3 regions of the Kitasatospora sp. NPDC002227 genome follow, and region 3 is predicted to be linked to each of the others. Evidence: predicted binding sites of a transcription regulator. Region 3 holds the regulator's gene; each other region holds the start of a gene.

Region 1 (4,091 bases), on a different contig from region 3:
CGCCCGGAGCGGACCACCAGCGGCGTGTCCACGGACTTCTCCAGCGCCTTCATCTGCTGGCTGACCGCCGGCTGGGTGCAGCCCAGCTCCCGCGCGGCGGCCGAGAAGGACCCGGTACGGGCGACGGCGCGGAGGACTCGGAGGTGTCGGGCCTCGATCATGCCTCAGTTATAAGCCAGACTTTGAGCGCCACAAAACCGGCCTGATCCTCCCCCGGCCTTCGGCCGGGAGGTGCCCCCTCACGCCGGAGGCCCGGCTCCCACCCCTCACAGGGTGCGAGCCGGGCCTGAAGGCTCAGCCGTTCGACCGAGGTCAGTGCGAGTGACCGTGACCGCCGTGCGAGTGACCGGCGCCGGCCTCCTCCTCGGCGGGCTTCTCGACCACGAGGGTCTCGGTGGTGAGCAGCAGCGAGGCGATGGAGGCGGCGTTCTCCAGGGCCGAGCGGGTGACCTTGACCGGGTCGATGACGCCGGCCTTCACCAGGTCGCCGTACTCGCCGGTGGCGGCGTTGAAGCCCTGACCGGCCTCCATCTCCGCGACCTTGGAGGTGATGACGTAGCCCTCGAGGCCGGCGTTCTGGGCGATCCAGCGCAGCGGCTCGGCGAGCGCCTTGCGGACGACGGCGACACCGGTCGCCTCGTCGCCCGAGAGGCCCAGGCCACCGTCGAGCACCTTCTGGGCGTGCACGAGGGAGGCGCCACCACCGGCGACGATGCCCTCCTCGACCGCGGCGCGGGTCGCCGAGATGGCGTCCTCGAGGCGGTGCTTGCGCTCCTTGAGCTCGACCTCGGTGGCGGCACCGACGCGGATGACGCAGACGCCGCCGGCGAGCTTCGCCAGGCGCTCCTGCAGCTTCTCGCGGTCCCAGTCCGAGTCCGTGTTGGCGATCTCGCCCTTGATCTGGGCGACGCGGCCCGCGACGGCCTCGGTGTCACCGGCGCCGTCGACGACGGTGGTCTCGTCCTTGGTGATGGTCACGCGGCGGGCGGAGCCCAGCACGTCCAGACCGGCCTGGTCGAGCTTGAGGCCGACCTCCTCGGAGATGACGGTGCCGCCGGTGAGGACGGCGAGGTCACCGAGGATCGCCTTGCGGCGGTCACCGAAGCCGGGGGCCTTGACGGCCACGGCGTTGAAGGTGCCACGGATCTTGTTGACGACCAGGGTGGAGAGCGCCTCGCCGTCCACGTCCTCGGCGATGATCAGCAGCGGGCGCGAGGCGCCGCCCTGCAGGATCTTCTCGAGCAGCGGGAGCAGGTCCTGGATCGAGGAGATCTTGCCCTGGTTGATCAGGATGTACGGGTCCTCCAGGACCGCCTCCTGACGCTCCGCGTCGGTGACGAAGTACGGCGAGAGGTAGCCCTTGTCGAACTGCATGCCCTCGGTGAAGCCCAGCTCCACGCCGAAGGTGTTCGACTCCTCGACGGTGATGACACCGTCCTTGCCGACCTTGTCGATCGCCTCGGCGATCAGCTCGCCGACCTGCGGGTCCTGCGCGGAGAGGGAGGCGACGGCGGCGACGTCGTCCTTGCCCTCGATCTCGCGGGCGACCGAGAGCAGGTGCTCGGAGACGGCGGCGACGGCCTTGTCGATGCCCTTCTTCAGGGCGGCCGGGCCGGCGCCGGCGGCGACGTTGCGCAGACCCTCGTTAACCAGGGCCTGGGCCAGCACGGTGGCGGTGGTGGTGCCGTCACCCGCGACGTCGTTGGTCTTGGTGGCGACCTCCTTGACCAGCTGCGCGCCGAGGTTCTCGTACGGGTCGTCGAGCTCGACCTCGCGGGCGATGGTCACACCGTCGTTGGTGATGGTCGGCGCGCCGAACTTCTTGTCGATGACGACGTTGCGGCCCTTGGGGCCGATGGTCACCTTGACGGTGTCGGCCAGCTTGTTGACACCGCGCTCCAGCGAGCGGCGGGCGTCCTCGTCGAACTGAAGGATCTTCGGCATGTCTGATGCTTCCTTAGGGATCGAAACGTGAGCCAACAACCACGCCCCGGCCCCTTGTCAGTGCTGACAGAGAGATCCGGGGCGGGCTGGTTACGACTGGTGCCGCTTACTTCTGGACGATGGCCAGAACGTCGCGGGCCGAGAGGACGAGGTACTCCTCGCCGTTGTACTTGACCTCGGTGCCGCCGTACTTGGAGTACAGGACGATGTCGCCGACGGTGACGTCGAGCGGCAGACGCTGGCCGTCCTCGAAGCGGCCCGGGCCGACGGCCAGGACGACGCCCTCCTGGGGCTTCTCCTTCGCGGTGTCCGGGATAACCAGGCCGGAGGCCGTGGTGGTCTCGGCTTCGAGCGGCTGGACCACGATGCGGTCCTCAAGCGGCTTGATGGCAACCTTGCTGGCGGTGGTCACGTCCGAGTTCCCCTTCGGAGATTACGGGGTTGTTCTTCAGGTAAGGGGCGACCTGCCGGCACCTGCCGTCGCGGGGGTCAGGGGCACTCGGTCGCGTTAGCACTCACCCGGTGGGGAGTGCCAGGAACGACCATAGGGCGCGGTTAGCACTCAGTCAACCAGAGTGCCAACGGCGCGCCCGTTTCGCTTCCGGCGACAATGGGCGCGTGGAGATCGAACCGTTCCGGGCCCTGCTGACCGACCAGGGGCAGCGCCTCCTTGCCGAGCTGCGTGACTTCGACCCCGGGCAGGAGCTGGCGCTGGCCACCCGGCTGCGGCGCGAGCACCCGGCCGAGCTGGTCTCCGCCGCGCTCGCCCAGGCCCGGCTGCGCCAGCGTGCCGCCGCGAAGTTCGGCGCGGACGCCGCCGCGATGTACTTCACCCCGAACGGCGTCGAGCAGGCCACCCGGCGCTCGGTGGCCGAGTGGCGCGCGCGGCGGTTCGGCGCGCTCGGGGTGAAGCGTCTGGCCGACCTGTGCTGCGGGATCGGCGGCGACGCGATCGCGCTGGCCCGCGCCGGGGTCGCCGTGCTCGCCGTCGACCGCGACCCGCTGACCTGCGCCGTGGCCGAGGCCAACGCGGCGGCCCTCGGCCTGTCGGAGCTGATCGAGGTCCGCGAGGCGGACGTCACGGAGGTCGACGTCACCGGCTACGACGCCGTCTTCACCGACCCGGCCCGCCGCACCGGCCGGGGCCGGGTCTTCGACCCCGAGGCGTACTCGCCGCCGCTCTCCTGGGCCCTGGCGGCCGCCCGCCGCACCCCGTACGGCGCCCTCAAGGTGGCCCCCGGCATCCCGCACGAGGCCGTGCCCCAGGAGGCCGAGGCCGAGTGGGTCTCCGACCACGGCGAGGTCAAGGAGGCCGTCATCTGGTTCGGCACCGACGCGCCGGGCCGGTACCGGGCCACCCTGCTGCCCGGCCCGCACACCCTGGCGGGCGGCACCCGGCCCGACCCCGAGCCCGGCCCGGTCGGCCGCTACCTGTACGAGCCGGACGGCGCCGCCATCCGGGCCCGGCTGCTGCCGGAGATCGCCGAGACGGTCGGCGGCCGGCTGATCGACCCGATGATCGCCTACCTGACCTCCGACCGGCTGGTGCCGACCCCGCTCGCGCACGCCTACGAGCTCACCGACGTGCTCCCGTACAACGTCAAGAAGCTCAAGGCGCTGCTGCGCGAGCGGCAGGTCGGCACGGTCGTCATCAAGAAGCGCGGCATCGGCGTCACCCCCGAGGAGCTGCGCCGCCAGCTCAAGCCGAGCGGGCCGAACACGGTGACGGTGATTCTGAGCCGCCTCGGCAACGGCCACCTCATGATGCTCGGTCAGCCCGCCTAGGGGGCCTGGATGTAGTCCTCCAGGCGCGCCACGGCGAAGCCCTGCTCCTGGATGCGGGCGAGCAGTTCGCCGAACATCGCCGTCATGGTCTCGCCCTTGAGGTCCTTCGGGCCGCGGAAGTGGGCCAGGATGATGTCGCCGGGCTTCAGCTTCTTGTCGGCCGCCTGGTACTGCATGTCGTGGATCTGCATCGACTCGCGCCAGAGCACGATCGCCCGCGGGCCGCACTCCTGCACCGAGGTGTTGAGCTGCGCGGTGTTGGCGCCGTCGCCGTACGGCGGGCGGAAGAGCAGCGGCGGGGTGCCGTACTGCTGGGTGAGCGCGGTCTGGTCGTCGCAGACCTCGCTCTTCGACTTCGCCGC
Region 2 (4,091 bases), on a different contig from region 3:
GAGGAGGTCAGCGAGGCGGCCGAGCGGCGGCTGCGCGCCGTGGACAAGGGCGGCAAGCTGGCGGGCTGGCTGCACGGGCGGTCGTAGGGCCCTGCGGGTGGTCGTGGGTTCTGCGGGTGGTCACCGTTGGTTCTCCGCCAGCTACGCGGGTAGCTGATTCGGTTCATGTGCGTCGCGCGACGTTCACCTTGCGTTCCTAGGCGGGATTGGGTGTTCCGCGCTAGCATGGTGATACAAGCTTCTGTACCTACCTGAACACCCGCTACATCTGTCTGATGCAGAGTTGGCGCGACCGCTCGGCGGCTGAGGTCCCGTTCCGGACCCGGTATCACCCCGGTCGACGCGCGAGAGGACGACTCTCGGCGCCGTCGGGGCCACCCACACCCCGTCCGCGCTACCAGGCAGCAGGAAGGACCGACCGTGACGGCCCCCGCCCCGGTCGAAACCCCCGCCCCCACCCGTGTCGGCTACGGTGCCCTGCTCCGCACCCCCGGCGCCTGGACGTTCCTGGTCCCCGCCTTCGCCGCCCGCCTGCCCTACGCCATGCTGAGCCTGGGCATCGTGCTGCTGGTCTTCGACACCCACGGCTCCTACGGCACCGCCGGTGCGGTCGCCGCGGTCTCCGCCGTCGCCCAGGCCTTCGTCGGCCCGCAGACCGGCCGGCTGGCCGACCGGTACGGCCAGGCCGCCGTACTGCTGCCGAGCGTCGCCGTGCACGCCCTGTCGGTCGGCGCGCTGATCGCGCTGGCGCTCGGGCACGCCCCGGTCTGGACGCTCTTCCTGGCCGCCGCCCCCGCCGGGGCGAGCGTGCCGCAGATCGGCGCGATGGTGCGGGCCCGCTGGGTGGCCAAGCTGTCGAGTGATTCCCCGCAGAAGCTGAACACCGCCTTCGCCTTCGAGTCCGTCACCGACGAGTTCACCTTCGTCGTCGGCCCGGTGCTCGCCACCGCGATCGCCACCACCGTCACCCCGGCCGCCGGCCTGATCGGCGAGGCCGCGCTGACCGTGCTCGGCGGCCTGGCCTTCGCGGCCCAGCGCCGCACCGCCCCCGCCCAGCACCCTCGGACGGCCGGCGCCGAGCGCGTCTCGGCGCTCTCCTCCCCGGGCGTGCGCCTGCTCGCGGGCTCCTTCCTCGGGGTCGGCACCGTCTTCGGCGCCATGCAGGTCTCCGTCACCGCCTTCGCGGAGGCGGTCGGCCAGCCGGGCGTGAGCGGCACCGTCTACGGCATCTTCGCGGGCGGCTCCATGCTGGCCGGCGTGCTGTACGGAATGGTCGCCTGGCGGCGCTCGGCCCGGCAGCGGATGCTCGGCAGCTACGCGCTCCTGGTGCTCGGCTGCTCGACCCTGTGGGCGATGCCCGACCTGACCGCGCTGGCCGTGGCCGGCCTGGTCTGCGGCCTGGCCATCGCGCCCACCCTGATCACCGGCTACACGCTGGTCGAGTCGCTGGTCGCCGACGGCGCCAAGACCGAGGCGTTCACCTGGCTGACCGGTGCGATCGGCCTCGGCCTGGCGGCCGGCTCCACCGTCGCCGGGCAGCTGATCGACGGGCACGGCGCCTGGGCCGGCTTCCTGGTCCCGATCGCCGGGGCCGGGCTCGGCCTGGCCGCGCTGATCTCGCTGCGGCACCTGCTGACGCCGCCCGCCAAGGCCGGCCGCACGGTGGCCCGGGGCGGGGCCGCCCAGGGCGCCCAGCTGGTGGGTGCCGCCAAGGGGTGAATCGCTCGGCCCGGCGCCGGGCGGGGGTATCTCACACCTGGGGCGCTGGACTCCGGGTGGCGGAATGCCGCATCATTGACCGTCGTTAGCACTCATCAGGCGAGAGTGCCAGGGGGAAGTGCAGGAGGAAGACAAGTGCCCACGTACCAGTACCAGTGCACCGAGTGTGGCAACGGCCTGGAGGCGGTGCAGAAGTTCACCGACGACGCGCTGACCACCTGCCCGGACTGCCAGGGGAAGCTCCGCAAGGTCTTCTCGGCCGTGGGCGTGGTCTTCAAGGGCTCGGGCTTCTACCGCACCGACAGCCGGTCCTCCTCGACCAGCTCGGTGAGCGCCTCCTCGGGCTCGTCCGGCTCCTCCGGCTCCTCCTCGGCCGCTTCGGCGCCCGCCGCCCCGGCCCCCGCTCCGGCGGCCTCCTCGAGCAGCACGGGCACCAGCTCCGCGAGCTGAGCACAGGCTTCACAGGGCCCGGCACCTTCTCGGTGCCGGGCCCTGTTGCGTGCTGTTTCACCCCTGCGGGTGACATGCGTTGTCCACAGCCCCGGGGTTATCCACAGGCTGGGGGTATTTCTGCCGGACCGGGGGCCTTCGGCGCACCCTGGTCCCGCGGGCCCGGCCGGGCCCGTGCCGGCCGACCGGAGGCGGTGCCCCAGCCATGACCAGCACTACGCAGTTCGGAGAGCGTCCCCCGCAGCAGCGGGCCCGGGCGGTGGCCCCCGATCCGGAGCCGGCCGTCCCACCCCGGCGGGCGGTGCCCGACTTCGCGCCGATCCGGCGCGGTGCGGGCGGGCGGCACCGACTGCAGCAGGCCGTCCGGCACCGACCGGGCGTGGTGGTGGCCGGGCTGCTGGCCGCCTCCACCTCGCTGACCGCCGGGCCCCTGCGGCACGGCCCGCTGCCACCGCTGCGGGCCTCCCCGGCGGCCGCCACGGCTGCCGTCACCCCCGCGCCCACAGCCCCGGAGGCCGGGTTCGCCCCTGGCGCCGCCCTGCTGCCGGGGGCGGGGAGCGGCCAGTCCGAGGCGTCAACCAGACGCCGTCGGATTCACCCGTGACCACTCCCGTGGTTCGTCGTTCAGCGCGGCATGAAGGGCTTCAAGGAATTCCTGCTCCGCGGCAATGTCATCGACCTCGCCGTCGCCGTCGTCATCGGCGCGGCCTTCACCAACATCGTCAACGCCTTCGTGAAGGGCGTCATCGACCCCATCGTCGGCCTCTTCGGAAGCGAGGACCTGGCCTCGTACTCGTCCTGCCTCAAGGGCCCCTGCGCCATGGACGAGACCGGCCACGTCACTTCCGGCGTCTACATCCTGTGGGGCTCGGTGCTGAGCGCGGCCCTGCAGTTCCTGATCACCGCCGCCGTCGTCTACTTCGCCCTGATCGTCCCCATGAAGCACTACATGGCCAACCGCAAGACCGTCGAGGAGGTCGCCGCCGAGGCGGAGGCCCAGGAGGTCGTGCTGCTCACCGAGATCCGCGACGCGCTGGTCCGGCAGGGCTGAGAGCCCGGCTCCCGCCCCCCGCCCGCCGTCCCTGCCCCCGTTCCCGCTTCTGTCCGCCGTCCCCGTCCCGGCCGCCTCACTCCCCGTGGTGCGGCGGCCGCTGGCTCAGGTACCAGTCCAGCCCCCGGCCGCCGGCGGCCGTGCCCTGGCCCTCGCCCCAGCCCCGGTCGGTGTCGTCACCGCTCTGCCGGTCCAGCGGGTCGCCGAAGACCAGCGCGGCCTTCTTCCGGGCCTGCTCGCCCTGGTCGGCCTGCTGCGCCGGTTCGTCCCGCTCGTTCATCCGTCCCGCTCCCACGTCCGTCCTGCTCCGACCCTCCCAGGGTAGGCGGCCCTCTCCCGCCGCCGGGAAACGGCGAGGAGCCCCGGCCAACCGCCAGGGCTCCCACCACTCCCGCTCGCCCCGCGCACCGGTCAGGCCGCCTCGAAGCCCGAGTGGTCCGCGATCTTCTTCAGCTCCGCCAGGGCGTGCTTCTCGATCTGCCGGATCCGCTCCCGAGTCAGCCCGTGCTGCTTGCCGACCTCGGTGAGCGTCCGCTCGCGGCCGTCCTCCATCCCGTAGCGGGAGCGGATGATCGAGGCCGTCCGGTCGTCCAGGCGGCCGATCAGGTCGTCCAGCTCCTCACGGCGCAGCATCACCAGCACGGCGTCCTCCGGGGAGGTCGCTCCGGTGTCCTCCACCAGGTCACCGAACTGGGTCTCGCCCTCGTCGTCCACCGACATGTTCAGGCTGACCGGGTCACGCGCCCAGTCCAGCACGTCCTTGACCCGCTGCTCGGTGGTGTCGAGCTCGGCCGCCACCTCGGCCGGATCCGGCTCCCGCCCCAGCTCCTTGGCCTTCTCCCGCTGCACCCGGCGGATCCGGCCCAGCTCC
Region 3 (4,091 bases):
TGACGGCCTCCCCGGGTTCCAGCCGCTTCACGGCGGCCGCGTGCCGCCCCTCCGGGCCGTCCAGCCGGAGCACCGCGCCCGGCGCGGCCCCCGCCAGCCGCTCGGTCTCGACGACGAACACGGGCGCGGTCATGGCACTCCTCAGTACAGGTCGGACGAACGGAGCCCCCGCACCGGCAGTCGGTGCGGGGGCCCGGAACAGCAAGGATCAACGCCCGTTGAAGGCGTCCTTCAGCCGGGAGAACAGGCCCTGCTGGCCGGGGGCGAAGGTGCCCGAGGGGCGCTCCTCGCCGCGCAGCAGGACCAGGCGGCGCAGCAGCTCCTCCTGCTCGGGGTCGAGCTTGGTGGGGGTCTGCACCTCGACATGCACTATCAGGTCGCCCCGGCCGCCGCCGCGCAGGTGGGTGATGCCCCGGCCGTGCAACGGGATGGACTGGCCGGACTGCGTGCCCGGGCGGATGTCCACGTCCTCGACGCCGTCCAGGGTGGTCAGCGGCACCTGGGTGCCGAGCGCCGCGGCCGTCATCGGGATGGTGACCGTGCAGTGCAGGTCGTCGCCACGCCGCTGGAAGGTCGGGTGGGTGGTCTCGGCGATCTCGACGTAGAGGTCACCGGCGGGGCCGCCACCAGGGCCGACCTCGCCCTCGCCGGCCAGCTGGATCCGGGTGCCGTTGTCGACACCGGCCGGGATCTTGACCGTGAGGGTGCGGCGCGCGCGCACCCGGCCGTCGCCGGCGCACTCGGGGCACGGGGTCGGGACGACGGTGCCGAAGCCCTGGCACTGCGGGCAGGGGCGGGAGGTCATCACGTTGCCGAGGAAGGAGCGGGTCACCTGGGAGACCTCGCCCTTGCCGCGGCACATGTCACAGGTCTGCGCCGAGGTGCCGGGGGCCGCGCCCTCGCCGGAACACGTCGTACAGGTGACGGCCGTGTCGACCTGGAGCTCTTTGGTGGTGCCGAACGCGGCCTCCTCCAGGCTGATCTCCAGGCGGATCATGGCGTCCTGGCCCCGGCGGGTCCGCGAGCGCGGGCCGCGCTGGCCGGCTGCGGCGCCGAAGAAGGCGTCCATGATGTCGGAGAAGCCGAAGCCCGCCGCGCCCGCGCCGAAGCCCCCGGCGCCACCGCCGCCACCGTTCGGGGAGAGCGGGTCGCCACCGAGGTCGTAGACCTGGCGCTTGGCCGGGTCGGAGAGCACCTCGTAGGCGGCGTTGATCTCCTTGAACCGCTCCTGCGTCTTCGGGTCCGGGTTGACGTCCGGGTGCAGTTCACGGGCAAGGCGCCGGAACGCCTTCTTGATCTCGTCCTGCCCCGCATCCCGTCGGACGCCGAGTACCGCGTAGTAGTCCGTGGCCACCAAATGCTCCGCTTGTTCCGCCTGTTGAAGTGCTGCGACTGGTCACCGGGCCGGGTGGCCCGGTTGGTTCCTACGATTCGGCCAGGATCTGGCCCACGTACCGTGCCACCGCACGCACCGCCCCCATTGTGCCCGGGTAGTCCATCCGGGTCGGGCCGATCACGCCCAGTTTCGCCACGCTCTCGTCGCCCGAACCGTAACCGACGGACACGACCGAGGTGGAATTGAGTCCTTCGTAGTCGTTCTCCCGGCCGATCCGCACCGTCACTCCGGCGTCGGGCGTCTCACCCAGCAGGCGCAGCAGCACCACCTGCTCCTCCAGGGCCTCCAGGACCGGTTGGATGGTGAGCGGGAAGTCATGGCCGAACCTGGTCAGGTTCGCCGTGCCGGCCAGCATGATCCGCTCCTCGTTCTGCTCGGCGAGCGTCTCGAAGAGGGTGGCGAGCACGGTGGTGACGGTCGGCCGGTCGGGCGCCTCGAAGGCGGCCGGCAGGTCCTCCAGGAGGGCCGGCACGTCGGGCAGCCGCTGGCCGCCCGCACGGGCGTTCAGCCTGGCCCGCAGGTCCGCGAGGACCGTCTCGCCCACCGTGCCGGGGCAGTCGACCATCCGCTGCTCGACCCGGCCGGTGTTGGTGATCAGCACCAGCATCACCTTGGCCGGGGCCAGCGCGACCAGCTCGACGTGCCGGACGGTGGAGCGGGAGAGCGAGGGGTACTGCACCACGGCGACCTGCCTGGTCAGCTGCGCGAGCAGCCGGACCGTCCGGGCGACGGTGTCGTCCAGGTCGACCGCGCCGTCCAGGAAGTGCCGGATGGCCCGGCGCTCGGGGGCGCTCATCGGCTTGACCTCGGCCAGCCGGTCGACGAACAGGCGGTAGCCCTTGTCGGTGGGGATCCGCCCGGCGCTGGTGTGCGGCTGGTGGATGTACCCCTCCTCCTCCAACGCCGCCATGTCGTTGCGCACCGTGGCGGGGGAGACACCCAGGCTGTGCCGCTCGACCAGCGCCTTGGAGCCGACCGGCTCCTCGGTGCCGACGTAGTCCTGCACGATGGCGCGTAGCACCGCGAGCTTGCGGTCGTCCAACGGCCGCTCGCTGAGCATGGCACGCACCTCCGTCTTCGTCCGTTGAGCTGGTGTCGGTACTCCTTCTGGCACTCAGGAAGGCAGAGTGCCAGGACCGTACCTGCCAGTGTAAGGCCCGCCCACCACCGCAGGAACGGCCTGCCCGAGTGATCCTCGTCCGATCTTCGCCGGTGCCCGGCGGGTCGCGGGGTGGCAGCATCGAAGACAGACAGTGATATCTGTGCACTTCTCGGAGAAGGAGCAGTGATGTCGGCGTCACCCCAGCACTCCCGCTTCGCCCCGGACCGCGGTCTCACCAGCCGGATGGTCCTGACCATGTTCTTCATCGGGCTGCTCTATGTCGGCTTCACCGGAGTGCTGATCGTCCTGCTGCGCGGGGCCTGGCCGCTGATCGTGCTGATCTCGGGCGGTCTCTTCGTGGCCCAGTTCTGGTTCAGCGACAAGATCACCGAACGGGCGATGGGCGCCCACCAGGTCACCCCGGAGCAGTACCCGCAGCTGCACGGCACCGTTGACCGCCTCTGCGCCCTGGCCGACATGCCAAAGCCCCGGGTGGCCGTCGCGGACAACGACATGCCCAACGCCTTCGCCACCGGCCGCAACCCGCAGAACGCCGTGGTCTGCGTGACCACCGGCCTGCTGCGGCGCCTGGAGCCCGAGGAGCTGGAGGGCGTGCTCGCCCACGAGCTCTCCCACGTCGCCCACCGGGACGTGGCGGTGATGACGGTGGCCGGGTTCCTCGGCGTGCTCGCCGGGATGATGACCCGGATCGCCCTCTACGGCGGCATGTTCGGCGGCAACAACCGCAACAGCAACGACCAGAACGCGGCCATCGCGATGCTGGTCATCCCGCTGGTCAGCATGGTGGTCTACGCGATCAGCTTCCTGCTCACCCGGCTGCTCTCCCGCTACCGCGAGCTGGCCGCCGACCGCGCCGCCGCCCAGCTCACCGGGCGGCCCAGCGCCCTCGCCTCGGCCCTCACCAAGGTGACCGGCCAGATCGCCGCCATCCCCAGCAAGGACCTGCGCGCCTCGCAGGCCTACAACGCCTTCTACTTCGCCCCGGCGCTGAGCGCCCGGGAGGCCGCCGGCCAGCTGATGTCCACCCACCCGTCGCTGGAGAAGCGGCTGGCGCAGCTGGGCAAGATCTCGGCCGAACTCGGCCAGTGAGGATCGGTTCATGGGATTCCTGGACGCACTCTTCGGCCGCACCAAACCCGTCAAGCCCGACCTGGACCAGCTCTTCGGCATCCCCTCCGCCGCCCTGACCCTCGAAGCCGCGGCCGGCTTCAAACCCACCGGCCTCGGCTCCGTCTGCTTCGCCGCCGTCGAGGGCGGCGCCTTCGTCGAGGTCCAACGCCAGGTCCGGGCCCTCCTCGACGCCGACACCGCCAACGGCGGCACCCCCGTGGAGGCCAGCCAGGACGGCTACGGCTACTCCTGGCTCCTCGCCCGCCACACCCCCGAAGAACTCCCCGACCTGGTCAACGACCTCCACGCCGTCAACAGCGAACTCGAGGCCAACGGCTTCGGCCCCCAGCTCCTCTGCTCGATCGTCGGCTTCCGCAACGACTCCGGCCAGCCCCTCGGCCTGGTCTACCTGTACAAGCGAGGTTCGTTCTACCCCTTCGCCCCGATGCCCGGCGGCGGCGA

The links. The regulator HrcA, encoded in region 3, represses chaperone genes, less so after heat shock. The targets are predictions, from matches to a motif close to TTNGCACTCNGNNNNNCNGAGTGCNAA.
Region 1: groES (co-chaperone GroES) is a predicted target of HrcA. The motif match lies at 2,500-2,526, and genes of this name have one in related genera.
Region 2: ABT095_RS33385 (FmdB family zinc ribbon protein) is a predicted target of HrcA. The motif match lies at 1,805-1,831, and genes of this name have one in related genera.

The regions. Positions count from the first base shown of each region.
Region 1 covers NZ_JBEOWY010000007.1:216,040-220,130, forward strand. The annotation lists gene ABT095_RS09245 (LysR family transcriptional regulator) at 1-161, opposite strand, end outside; gene groL (chaperonin GroEL) at 313-1,944, opposite strand; gene groES (co-chaperone GroES) at 2,051-2,356, opposite strand; gene ABT095_RS09260 (class I SAM-dependent methyltransferase) at 2,563-3,729, shown strand; gene ABT095_RS09265 (polysaccharide deacetylase family protein) at 3,726-4,091, opposite strand, start outside.
Region 2 covers NZ_JBEOWY010000058.1:14,210-18,300, forward strand. The annotation lists gene ABT095_RS33375 (potassium/proton antiporter) at 1-87, shown strand, start outside; gene ABT095_RS33380 (MFS transporter) at 421-1,719, shown strand; gene ABT095_RS33385 (FmdB family zinc ribbon protein) at 1,855-2,169, shown strand; gene ABT095_RS33390 (hypothetical protein) at 2,375-2,773, shown strand; gene mscL (large conductance mechanosensitive channel protein MscL) at 2,804-3,220, shown strand; gene ABT095_RS33400 (hypothetical protein) at 3,297-3,500, opposite strand; gene ABT095_RS33405 (sigma-70 family RNA polymerase sigma factor) at 3,632-4,091, opposite strand, start outside.
Region 3 covers NZ_JBEOWY010000008.1:230,533-234,623, forward strand. The annotation lists gene ABT095_RS10455 (16S rRNA (uracil(1498)-N(3))-methyltransferase) at 1-133, opposite strand, end outside; gene dnaJ (molecular chaperone DnaJ) at 209-1,354, opposite strand; gene hrcA (heat-inducible transcriptional repressor HrcA) at 1,425-2,456, opposite strand; gene htpX (zinc metalloprotease HtpX) at 2,685-3,608, shown strand; gene pspAB (PspA-associated protein PspAB) at 3,619-4,091, shown strand, end outside.